DNA from 4 places in the Chryseobacterium sp. T20 genome. Region 1 is predicted to be linked to each of the others. Evidence: riboswitches for the same ligand, from Rfam matches in the RefSeq annotation. Region 1 holds a riboswitch; each other region holds the start of a gene.

Region 1 (3,184 bases):
CTTCCGGGCATCGGATAATTGAGTACAACATCATAGTATTGATTGAAAATATTATTCATCTCAAGGCTTACTTTAAATTGATGATTCGCCCAATTGAATTTTTTCTGAACAGACAGATCGTGCGTATACCAGGGCTGAACATAATTGTATTGAATATTATCCTGATTCACATCATATCTTTCTCCTACGTACATCGCACTGTAATTGAAACTCCAGTCTTTATAATCTGCCATCAGACTGAAAGATCCACTGTGCCATGGTGTATAAGGAATCTGATTGCGGTAGAAAGTATCTTCCGGATCACTGATATCTCTTGCGCTTTGATAGGTATAGGAAAGCAATGGCCGAAGGGTGACTTTTCCAAGCTGCATTTCAGTCTGCACATTCACATCAGCTCCAATGATTTCAACCAATCCAAGGTTCATCATCAGCCAGCGGAACATGCTTCCGTTTGGAGCAGCTACAATTTTGTCCTGTACTTTATTGTAGTAACCGTCTACTTTAGCATAAAATGTTTTAAAGAAACGGTTGGTATAATTCTTCTGATAAGTAAATCCTACATCATATTGATTGGTAAATTCCGGTTTCAGGTAGGTATTTCCAATATTGGTATAATACAAATCATTGAAAGTTGGAAGTCTGAAAATTCTTTTATAGAAAGCTCTTAGGGTAAGCTCAGGAATTTTTTCCGGCTGATAGCTCATAAAAACGGCAGGTGTCCACTCTCTGGCATCTCCCGGCCTTTTATTTTTTCTTACTTCTTCAAAAGTAAAAGTTCCTAAAAGGCTTCCCAGAATTTTGAATCTGTTCCACTGATAGGTTGTCGCCAATGCCACCAATGTAGTGTAACGTGTAGGATATGAGAAGTTATCAAGATTCGCATCCAGATTATTGTATTGAAAGTCTCCACTCAGGCTGACATCCCAATTGGGAGTAATGGAATAAATATTGGAAGAGGAAAGATAAAGTTCCCTTTGGATATAGGTATTATCAGTATAAATAATAGACTGCGAACGAACCGTGTCCATAAAATGGGTATAATCGTAAGCAAATTTTGCTTTCAGCTGAGTTTCCAATTTCGGGAAGAGTTTTTTTCTCAGATTAGCTTGTACAAAGTAATTTTCATCGGAGAGCCTTGCTCCTCTTCCTCCGAACCGACCATTAACAATAGGTGCCGGCATTCCGCGGTTTGAAATATAACCGTAGCCACGGATATTCCAGCTTCCGTTATTTAAGGTTCCGTTGAGAGAGGTTTCAAAACGTTTTGCCCGAATATCTGAATCCTGTCTCTTTGCAATGGTATCATACGCTTGTTGCCCATCGGGATATTTTTTGGCATACCGAAATCTGTAAATTCCGTCACTCTGCATAAATTCACCACTGAAGCTGGCAGAAATCCTGTCTGAAATCTTCTGTTCCAATCGGAATGAAGGATTAAAGAGATCAATGGAAGCACTTTTTGCTCTTATCACGAGATTGGTTTTCCTATTTCCTTTAAATACAGGTGTTTTTGGCTGTAAATAGATAGATCCCGAAGAGCCAAAGTCTTTTGCCGGTTGGAAAATTTCACTTTTCTGACCGTTGTACAAGGATATTTCTTCAAGATCATCCAAAGAATATCTTCCCAGATCCACCAGTCCGTTTTGGGCATTTCCTAATTGAATTCCATCATAGAAAACCCCTACATGCTGGCTTCCCATGCTTCGGATATTAATAGTTTTCAAACCACCCAATCCTCCGTAATCTTTAATCTGAACTCCTGAAAAATACCGCAGCGCATCTGCAACTGAATGACTGTTCAGCCTCTCCAGCTGCTCACCCTGTAGGATTTGTGCCGGAAGGATTTCTTTAAAATTCTTTTTATAAAGATTGATTCCTTTAATAGTCTCTTCCTGAAGGCTGTCCTTCTTCTTGGTTTGAGAAGATAAAAGTTGAGATGTGATCACCAATATTGTGAAAACAGCTTTATGAATTGCAGAAGTAGTTAGTTTTGCCGCCATTAGCTCATTTAGGGTAATGAAGACGCTAATGGATATAAGAATACAACGACAAAGCACAGCTGTCACTGCACAGAATCATTGATGTCCTAAGCTTTATTCCACGAAAGCGTCAAACGATTATTTTCTGGCAGGTCTTCTGACTTACTCCATTTTTGAAATCCTTCCCATTAAAAAACAGTGGATATATTCTTCAAAAACTTTGGTGCGGAGCTTACAGCAGCGGGTCTGTTCCGGATTTTCACCGGATTCCCTTTTAAGAGCTTTTTAGGGCTCACCAAATTTCGGCAAAGATAAATAATTATTCCTAATCCCCAATTAAAATCATGATTCATAAACAATTAAAGCTCCCGAAGGAGCTTTAACATCATTTTATTGAGGGTGTCACTTTAAATTCCAATATTCAGGAAAACACTGAATCTCGATTTTGCTTCAATATCTCCTCCCGCCAGATGCGTGTACATGGGAAGCATGATTTCACTTCCAAGACTGAGTTTTTTATAAGAAGCTTCAAATCCCAATTTTCCATACAAAGCACTTCCAGCAGTATTGGGCAACGCCTCATCAAACTGTTTGTTCTGAGCGTAAACTTCTCCCTGGACTCCTGTTTTTACAGAAAAAATGGATTTTTCATTTCCTGCAACCTGATAAAAACCTGTTGCAGCATAGTTCCATTGGTTTCCAAAACGGTAATTTTTCTTATTCTCTGTTTTGATGGTATAATCTGTATTGACCAATACGGCTACTTTATTTTTCTGAAACTTATAATTTAAAGCAGCCTGATAATCCCAGCTTCCGGTTCCCAGCTGAAAACTTGGATTCACTCCGGATGCTCCTTTTTCATCAAACTTTCCCAGTGGAATTTTCACGCCCAAACCTCCGCTCAGGTGATGGAAATTATCTTTAGAACTCATCAGCTGGTAGATTCCCATCAGGTTCAGATCCCCTATTCCATTGATTTTAATATCTCCCTGCATGGTTTTCTTCTCATGAAAATGGAATGGCAGGCTCGCATATACACTCAATTTTTTAGTCAGTGGAATTTTCCCCCAAAGCTGCAGCGTATTGAAATACTGATCCTGAGTAAGGTCTTTTACAAATAAGTTCTCTTTCGCTTTATAATGCTGTGCAAAGTATTTGATTCCGATAAACTGTGGATTCAGTAAAGATTCAAAGCCGGAAGATCC
Region 2 (3,184 bases), on a different contig from region 1:
ACGATCGTAGGTTTAGGGTTTCTTACTGCAGCTAATGCACATGCTGTGAAATGGGATGCGGTAAGCGGAATGGTAGATTTGGGAAGTATGGTTCCCGGACGAAGCTCCAGAGCCAATGCAATCAATGCGGCAGGAACAGTAATTGTAGGTTGGCAGGATGAACCAACAGGAACAAGAAGTGGGGCAAAATGGCAGGATGGAGTAGAAAGTTTTATTACAGATAATAATGGGAACAATGTAGGAGAAGCAGGAGGAATTTCTGCAGATGGAAATACAATCATAGGCTCAGCAAATCCTAATCCTTATGTCTGGAATGCGGTAAGTGGGCTTACTTATATAACACATCCGAATGCTTCTTTCAGCTTCAAAGGAGGAGCAACAGGAATTTCTGCTGATGGAAAAAAAGTAATTGGGTATTACAGAGCATTTGGAGCACCTCCTATGTCAGGGGAAGGCTTTATCTGGACTTCTTCTAGCGGAAGAGTTAATCTGAATGATTATGCGGTATCATTGGGAATTGCAACGAATGGAGTAACCATGGGGCTTCCTTTGGCCATTTCACAAGACGGAAAGAAAATTGCAGGAACGGGGACGAATGCTTCAGGGCAGATGATCGCTTTTTATCTGGATACTTCTCAATTTTTATCGGTGAATGATGCCGTGAAAGAGAGAAACAGTATAGGAATCTATCCTAATCCTGTGACTGATATCCTATATTTTAAAGGAACAGGAAAAATAGAGAAAGCCGAAATTTATAATATGGTTGGCCAAAAGGTAAAATCATTTGATTCGGTAGAAGGGCAGATCGATGTTTCATCCCTGTCAAAAGGAGATTATATTTTACAATACTCTGTAAAAGGAGTAAAAAAGGAGGGATATAAGTTTATTAAAAAATAACATATATAAATAGTAAAGTAGTGGGATGAATGGCTGTTTTCAATATTGAAAGCGGCCGTTCTTTTTTGTGTATATAACAAAAGGATAGCATGTTTGCATTGAAAAGGCTGGTTTTTGGCGAATACATATAAAAAACTATCTTTGCAAAAATTTTGGTTTCCAGTATTTTGGAATGAAAAGGGAATCGGGTGTAACTCCCGGACTGTCCCCGCAACTGTAAATCGCAACTCAAGTTTCTGCAAAAAACCACTGTTTAATAACGGGAAGGAGCAGAATGCGAAAGTCAGGAGACCTGCCGGAATTATAATTAAAAAACATATTGCTTTCGGAGGAAAAGTAAAAAAGTATGGATATAAAAAGATCTTTAGTACTGCTTTTTTCATCTTATGGCTGTTTTCTTTTTGGACAAGAGAAGGCCATCGATACTGTTTATGTCTTCGACAATCAGATGAATAGGGTGAAGCTTTTTCATCCCGTAAAAATAATTTCGGCGGAAGATGCCGAGAAAAACTCCAGTAATCTTTCTGAACTTCTGAGATTTCAATCACAGGTTTTTATCAAAGAAAATGGCCGTGGTGCTGTTTCTTCACCTTCTTTCAGAGGAACTACCGCTCAGCAGACTGCATTTGTATGGAATGGAATTAATATCAATTCCAATTTTCTGGGACAGGGAGATATCAATAATATTGCATTGTTCGGCTATGATCAGATTGGTATAAAAGCAGGTGGTGGAAGTGTAGTGTATGGAAGTGGTGCCATTGGAGGAAGTATTCACCTGAATAATACGCTAGATTTTAATAAAGGCTTCCATGGCTCTTTATTTTCTGAAGTGGCTTCTTTTAATACCTATAATAACTTTATAAAAGGTTCTTACAGCAATGATAAGTTCAGCTTTAAAGCTTCCGGAAATTATTCTGTAAGCGAAAATGATTATAAAGTAAGCGATCTGAACTATATCAACAGAAACGGGAGTTATTACAATACAACATTTAATGTAGGAGCATCCTATAAAATTACAAACGATCATAAAATTTCGTGGCAGAGTCAGTTTTTTGATTCTTCACAACGCTTTCCTGTGTATGAAGAAACGGGAACAAAAACGAAATATAAAACTCAAAGTGTAAGAAGTCTTCTTTCCTGGGACTGGAACAAAACAAAGTTCAGTAATTCCCTTAAAGCAGCTTATACAGAAGAGAATTTTCAATTTTTTGGTTCGTTAAATCAGCCTAAATCAAGTGGAGGAACCGGGAAAAATTATATCTTTAAAAATGACTTCAATTATTTCCTGAATTCAAAGTGGAATTTTAATATCATCGGAGAGTTTCAGGTTAATAAAGGAGAAGGATATCAAAACGGAATATCCAGCGTCAGCAGAAATATTGGTTCTGTTTCAGGATTATTAAGATATTTTGCAACCAAAAACCTTCGTTTTGAGGGTGGATTCAAGAAAGATTTTGTGGAAGATGTGAAGTCTCCGTTGATGTACTCATTCTCAGGAAAATGGAATGCTGCAAAATGGTATGATGTAAGCTTTAATGTATCAAAAAATTTCAGATTTCCGTCCTTCAATGATATTTATTATGAACCGGGAGGAAATAAAGATCTGAGACCTGAAACCTCTACTCAGGTAGACATGACCAATGAGTTCAAAGTGGGAGATTTTAAACTGACTTTATCTCCATACTATATGAATGTGACCGATCTTATTGTCTGGCTTCCAACTGCTTTAGGTTACTGGCAGGCATACAATGTGAATAAATCTGAATCTTACGGGCTGGAATCTCAACTGTCTTTCAGTAAGCAGTTGGGAAATCATAAAATAAGAGCCAATGCAGGATATTATTATGCCAAATCTATTGATAAAGAGACGAAGATGCAGAGACCTTACGTCCCTATGCACAGAGGAACTGCCAATATAGATTATGAATATGGTTTCTTTAAACTTTTCGCACAGGGACAGCTTAATGGAGTTACGTATACTACAAGTGACGAAAAAAGATCAGATGCCATAGATCCTTATTTTCTTTTAAATATGGGTGTTTCTGCCACTTTAGCAAAAAAATATACCTTAGGGTTCAAAGTGAATAATCTAACCAATACATACTATAAAACTGTTTCTTTCTATCCTTTACCCAAAAGAAATTATAGTGTGTATGCGGCAATAAATTTTTAAAAATTAAAATTGAGTAAATATGAAAATAACTAAACTTTTAACTGTATTATTTGCAGTAGTGTTATTGTTTAACATTTCTTCATGTACAAATGGTTCTGACGAGATTGAAGTTTC
Region 3 (3,184 bases), on a different contig from region 1:
AACCCTCTAAAATTCTCTAATAAAAGTTCGAAAAATCTCTCCCATGAACATATCTCAAAAGGATTCGAATTGTTCAAACAATTATTCAAAACACTCATAATCAAATATTTAATCTCAAAATCCAATTCAAATCTTCTACTAGACGGTTCAATGATAATCCTTCCAAGTTCACATAAAGACTTACTATTTTTAGTAAGTCTTTTTTGTTTTTATTCATTACTTAAAAAATCATTGATAAAGCAGACCGGATAGAGCATCCCGATTTCAATCGGGACGGTCAAAGGTTCGAATCCTTTCGCGCTCAAAAAAACCTCACAATTTTTATTGTGAGGTTTTTTGTTGTCTACAGACTTCACCTGCCAAAAATAAAATCTTCTACAGAGAAGTTATTAATACAAGATTAATGATCTTCAAAGTATTGCCCAAACCATAGATCAAAACTTTCTTTATATTGAGCCTGAGCATTTTGAATCAACACATCAGGTTCTTCAATCTGGCTTACACCGTAATCTCCTTTCATCCACCTCAAATATTCATTTAAATCCGGACTCTCTTCATAATCCTCTTCCTCTCTATAAAAATAAGCTTCATCAAAGTCTACTGAAATCTCAGTGTCAAAAGTGAGCAAATGTAAAAGCTGTATACTATTTTCAGCGACAATATGAACTCCACCTTCATCTCCAAAAACCACAACAGGCATTTTATTCAAAGGCTGATCCGTTCCATTATTCCAGATGGCATAGAATGAACCGGAACCATTAGCCTGAGCAAAAGGCAACATGCTATTCAAAAAATTTTCGTCATCACTCCAGCTTTTCAATCCGGACTTATCGTCGATTAACACACCAAAACCCTGCGAATAATTTTCAAACGAGGAAATAGTATTCTGGAAGTAAATCAGTTTTTCAAGCTCTACAGGAACTTCCCTCAAACCCAGGTTTTGTTTAAATTCTGCAATGTCTACCATGATCAATTATATATGATTAATAAAATTCATAAAATGAAAGAAGAACGGTAAATTTATTAACTATCTTTAATTTTTCGGTTATCTTTTATATTAATTTAACAACATAAACAATCCGTTTTTCTTCTAAAACACACCTTACAACTCAAGCATTTCCAATAGATTACAGTAAAAAAGCTATTGATTACATAAAATATCTTTTTCGTTATTATAAAATACTTATATTTACCACCAAGGAGTTCTTAAAACCTTCTTTATCAACCGAAACTGGTTACACTTAGCTGTGTATTAAAAGGGAATCGTGTGTAAATCACGAACTGTCGCGCAACTGTAAGTAACAAACAAAAAGTTTTTATCAATTGATATCCACTGTATATTTTTCATATGGGAAGGATGATAAAAACCGTTACAAGTCAGGAGACCTGCCTATTTCGTATTGACGATGCTTTCGCGATTTGAAGCTTACAGTCAGGTATGATACGATATGGATATAGTGTGATAAAACAGTTTATCAATCTATGTTATTTTTTTGAGATAGATATGAGTGTACATTGGGTACTTCTCATGATTCTGTGGCTCATTCGTATCCCCTTTCCGTAATTTTTCTTTCTTCATAAAGCACCGCGAAGTTTACTGAGAACTTTTTATAGGATTTAATCAATGTAAAAAGTAATGGTGTACCAAAGCAATCTTAATTATTCGTGGAGTCGTAACAGGTTTATTTTACAGACCTGTACAAGCAGATTTTCTCAAAGTTCTCACCGGCTGCAGGATAGTAAGATTTCTCAACTTATTCCCCATCTTTTCTTTTTTACTCAAAAGCTGTGTCTTTACAGATTCCTGGCTTCTTCACTGATAAACAAATTTCAACTCAACAATACATATTAAAATGATCAAAAATGAAAACTGGAAATCCCCCGGCCTAAAATTCCGGGAGGCAATGGAAAAAGAAAATCCCCTCCAGATTGTGGGAGCCATCAATGCCAATCATGCATTATTGGCACAGCAGGCAGGTTTTAATGCAATCTATCTTTCAGGAGGAGGTGTTGCTGCAGGATCTTTAGGAATTCCTGATTTAGGGATTACTACCCTGGATGATGTACTCATAGATGTTCAGCGTATTACTAATATTTGTGATTTACCTCTTTTGGTAGATATCGACACAGGATTTGGACCTTCTGCCTTTAATGTTGCCCGAACGATAAAATCATTAATCAAAGCTGGTGCAGCAGCCATTCATATTGAGGATCAGGTAGGTGCAAAACGTTGCGGACACCGCCCTGGAAAGGAAATCGTAAGCAAAGAGGAAATGGTAGACAGACTTAAAGCAGCTGCAGATGCCCGTACCGATGAAAATTTTGTGATTGGAGCCCGAACAGATGCTTTTGCAAATGAAGGACTGGAAAAAACATTAGAAAGAGCCATTGCGTATAAAGAAGCTGGTGCAGATTTCATTTTTGCCGAAGCGGTACCCGATTTAAGCTTTTATCAAAAATTTGTTGATGCTGCCGGAATCCCTGTATTGGCGAATATCACTGAGTTTGGGATGATCAAAATGTACACTGTTGAAGAACTGAAAAACGCAGGTATAGGACTTATCCTCTACCCTCTTTCTGCCTTCAGAGCAGCCAATAAAGCAGCGCAGAATGTATACCAGCATATCCGTCAGGATGGAACACAAGCTCATGTACTGGACACAATGCAGACCAGAGAAGAGCTCTACCAGAGCATCGGCTACTATGATTATGAACAAAAATTAGATAACCTTTTTAAACAAAATACTCATGTCAACGAATAGCGAACCAACATTTAAACCTAAAAAAAGTGTAGCTCTTTCCGGAGTAACAGCAGGCAATACCGCTCTCTGCAGTGTAGGAAAAAGTGGAAATGACCTTCATTATAGAGGTTATGATATTTTGGATCTTGCAGAAAGAGCACAATTTGAAGAAGTAGCCTATCTTCTGATTTATGGTCAGCTGCCAACCGAAGCTCAACTCAAAAACTATAAAGCAAAATTAAAATCACTGAGAGGACTTCCCCACTCTGTAAGAAATATCTTAAAAAGTATTCCGGCGGCAGCGCATCCCATGGACGTGATGCGTTCAATGGTTTCAGCGATTGGAAGTATTCAACCTGAAAAAGATGACCACAATGTGGCTGGAGCAAGAGATATTGCCGACAAATTACTAGCCTCATTCAGTTCAGGTCTTTTATACTGGT
Region 4 (3,184 bases), on a different contig from region 1:
GAATCGCCAAAGCAATCTGCTTACACGTTTCTGAACGAGGCTGATCATCACGGACAAAAGACCACTGTAAAATCGTAACCGGACCTGTCAACATTCCTTTTACCCATTTTTCAGTCTGAGACTGTGCATATTCAGACCAATACACGGTCATCGGAGTTGGTCGGGAAACATCACCAAAGATCACAGGAGGTTTCACACAACGGCTTCCGTAGCTTTGTACCCAACCGTTTTTAGTGAATACAAATCCTTCCAGCTGTTCTCCGAAGTATTCCACCATGTCGTTACGTTCAAATTCTCCGTGAACCAGTACATCGATTCCGATGTCTTCCTGCCAGCGAATTGTTCTCTGCGTTTCTTCTTTCAATAAGGCATCATATTGCTCTGCAGTAAGCTCTCCTTTTTTAAATTTAGCTCTCCAGCTTCTTACTTCTGTGGTTTGCGGGAATGATCCTATGGTTGTAGTTGGAAATAAAGGAAGCTGCAATACTTCCTGCTGTTCTTCTTTACGGATCTTGAAGGTATTTATTCTTTGAGCATCTTTTTCAGTAACTGCATTCGCTCTTTGTTTTACCTGATCATTATGAATAAGAGAAGAAGTTCTTCTGCTTTCAATTGCTTTTTTATTTTCTTCGAATGCTTCAAGAATTTGTCCATTTTCCGTTCCGGATGCCAGCTCTTTAAGTGTTACGACTTCTTTTACTTTTTGTTTTGCAAAAGCCAACCAGTTTTTAATTTCAGGATTAAGATTGGTTTCAAAATCAAGGTCACAAGGAGAATGAAGCAATGAGCATGATGGTGCAATCAGAATTCTTTCAGATCCTAATTTCTCAACCGCTTTTCTGATGAATGACAATGATTTTTCATAATCATTTTTCCAGATATTTCTACCGTCAATTACCCCCAATGAAAGGCTTAAACTATCCGGAATAACATTCAGAATCTCATCAAGTTGTTCAGGATTCCTCACCAGATCAACATGCAATGTATTTACAGGAAGGGAAACAGCAAGTGATGCATTATCTTTTAATCCGTCAAAATATGTAGCTACAATAAATTTCAGTTTCGGGAAACGTTTTCTGATTTCAGCATATACGGAAAGATAAATTTCTTTGGCTTTATCTGTTAAATCCAAGGCCAGGAAAGGTTCATCAAACTGAATCCATTCTGCTCCCTGATCCTGAAGTTTAGTTAAAATCTCTGTATAAACAGGAAGAAGATTTCCCGCCAGCTCCAATTTATCGAAGCCTTCTTCTTTTTCTTTTCCTAATAACAGATAAGAAACCAACCCGATAATCACCGGTTTTGCATTAATTCCAGCTTGTTTTGCTCCGGCAAATTCATTGAAAATCTTATCTGAGCTCAGTTTAAACTGTTGATTTTTATAAAATTCCGGAACGATATAGTGATAGTTGGTATCGAACCATTTGGTCATTTCCATGGCAGTGATATCCAATCCGTCTTTCTGATATCCTCTTGCCATCGCAAAATAAAGATCCAACTCAGTATTGTTCTTTTTAAGCACCACTTCATGATAACGCGTTGGAATTGCTCCTACTACAAGGCTCATATCCAAAACCTGATCATAGTATGAAAAATCATTACATGGGATAAGGTCTATCCCTGCTTCTTTCTGGATATTCCAGTTTTGGTTACAGATCGTTCTTCCGGTATTCAGAAGTTCTTCCAAAAGGATTTTACCTGACCAATACTGTTCACAGGCTTTTTTAAGTTCTCTTTTGCTACCAATACGCGGATAGCCAAGGATGTGAGTTTGCATTTTTTTAAACTTTTTAATTAAACTTATTGGGAAAGTTCTTTAAAAGGCTTCGTAATGTTTTATCGGAAGAAGTTTCAGGAAAGTCATGACATAACAGACAGCGTAATTTCCTTAAAAAAAGAAAATACTCAAATCCGATATATCATCTGTATGACCCCAAAGCTTCAGACCGCGAAAGCATTGTCAATTCAGTAAAGGCAAGTCTCCTGACTTGTAACAGTTTCCGTCATCCTTCCCGCTTTTGGCAGTGGATCTACAAGGACAGAAACCTTTGGTGTGTTACTTACAGTTGCGCGACAGCTCGTGATTTGCACACGATTCCCTATTAATCTACCTTAAGTAAAACCTTTCCTGTTTGATGAAGTATCTGTAAAGAACTGTACTTTTACTCTTGACCATGGTCATCAGTAAAAGTTTTTAATTTTGTGTAAAATTAACAATACAGAATAAAAATACAATTAACATTAAATAATTAAGCAAATTAAACTTTTAAAAATAAAAATCAAAGCATATAATTCTGTACATTTGACTGTTTTAATCATTTAAAAGAATAATATTCTGTGGAACAACTCGATGATAAGGATTTACAGCTGCTCAGGCTGCTCCAGAAAAATGCTAAACTGACCGTTAAGGAACTTGCAAAAGAAGTAAACCTTTCTACCTCACCTGTTTTTGAAAGGGTAAAAAGACTGGAACAGGATGGTTTTGTTAAAAGATATGCAGCGGTTCTTGATGCTGAAAAACTGAACCGTGGATTTACAGTTTTCTGCCAGATCAAGCTCAAAATTCATGACAGATCCGTAGGTCATGATTTTGTAAAAGAGATTTTAGAAATTGAAGAAGTTGCCGAATGCTACAATATTTCCGGAGATTTTGATTTCCTTTTAAAAGTTCAGGTAAGAGATATGAAACACTATCAGGATTTTGTATTCAATAAGCTGGGATCTGTAGATTCCATAGGGAGCACCCACAGTACGTTTGTGATGGCTGAAGTGAAAAATAACCATGGGCTGACTATTTAATGGAATAAAACCGGAGAACCCATTTATTCTTCAATCCACTTTCTGAAAGCAGATGTATTGCTCTGGCTTGTGATAAGATGATCTTTCTGCCCTTTTATCTGAACGGAAAGTGTATTTTTATTGTATCGCTCTATTCTTTCAATATGATTTTTCTGAACAAGTTCACTCCGGTTGATCCTGAAAAAATCTGAAGAATTAAGCTGAATTTCGATTTCCTTTAATGTAGATTCATTCAAGAGATGCTTTTTTCCTGCTTTATCAAAGGCAAAAACAACTCCTTCTTCTGCTCCAAAGAAAGAGATCTCTTCCGTATTGATAAAATAAAGTCCCTGATGTGAACTGACCGTGAATCTTTTCTTATAGTTTTTCTGCGTATGGTTATTGC

What was found. Region 1 has a riboswitch for cobalamin ahead of ACMA47_RS09270 (TonB-dependent receptor plug domain-containing protein). Riboswitches for the same ligand answer to the same signal wherever they lie in the genome.
Region 2: another riboswitch for cobalamin. It lies ahead of ACMA47_RS07065 (TonB-dependent receptor plug domain-containing protein); the one in region 1 lies ahead of ACMA47_RS09270 (TonB-dependent receptor plug domain-containing protein).
Region 3: another riboswitch for cobalamin. It lies ahead of prpB (methylisocitrate lyase); the one in region 1 lies ahead of ACMA47_RS09270 (TonB-dependent receptor plug domain-containing protein).
Region 4: another riboswitch for cobalamin. It lies ahead of metE (5-methyltetrahydropteroyltriglutamate--homocysteine S-methyltransferase); the one in region 1 lies ahead of ACMA47_RS09270 (TonB-dependent receptor plug domain-containing protein).

Annotation. Positions count from the first base shown of each region.
Region 1 covers NZ_JBLFDU010000003.1:151,053-154,236, forward strand. The annotation lists gene ACMA47_RS09270 (TonB-dependent receptor plug domain-containing protein) at 1-2,000, opposite strand, end outside; cobalamin riboswitch at 2,109-2,294, opposite strand; gene ACMA47_RS09275 (transporter) at 2,387-3,184, opposite strand, start outside.
Region 2 covers NZ_JBLFDU010000002.1:379,703-382,886, forward strand. The annotation lists gene ACMA47_RS07060 (T9SS type A sorting domain-containing protein) at 1-897, shown strand, start outside; cobalamin riboswitch at 1,034-1,212, shown strand; gene ACMA47_RS07065 (TonB-dependent receptor plug domain-containing protein) at 1,244-3,070, shown strand; gene ACMA47_RS07070 (YncE family protein) at 3,090-3,184, shown strand, end outside.
Region 3 covers NZ_JBLFDU010000017.1:13,685-16,868, reverse strand. The annotation lists gene ACMA47_RS23620 (hypothetical protein) at 401-967, opposite strand; cobalamin riboswitch at 1,216-1,409, shown strand; gene prpB (methylisocitrate lyase) at 1,854-2,762, shown strand; gene prpC (2-methylcitrate synthase) at 2,749-3,184, shown strand, end outside.
Region 4 covers NZ_JBLFDU010000001.1:486,008-489,191, forward strand. The annotation lists gene metE (5-methyltetrahydropteroyltriglutamate--homocysteine S-methyltransferase) at 1-1,777, opposite strand, end outside; cobalamin riboswitch at 1,956-2,142, opposite strand; gene ACMA47_RS02180 (Lrp/AsnC family transcriptional regulator) at 2,338-2,799, shown strand; gene ACMA47_RS02185 (LytR/AlgR family response regulator transcription factor) at 2,823-3,184, opposite strand, start outside.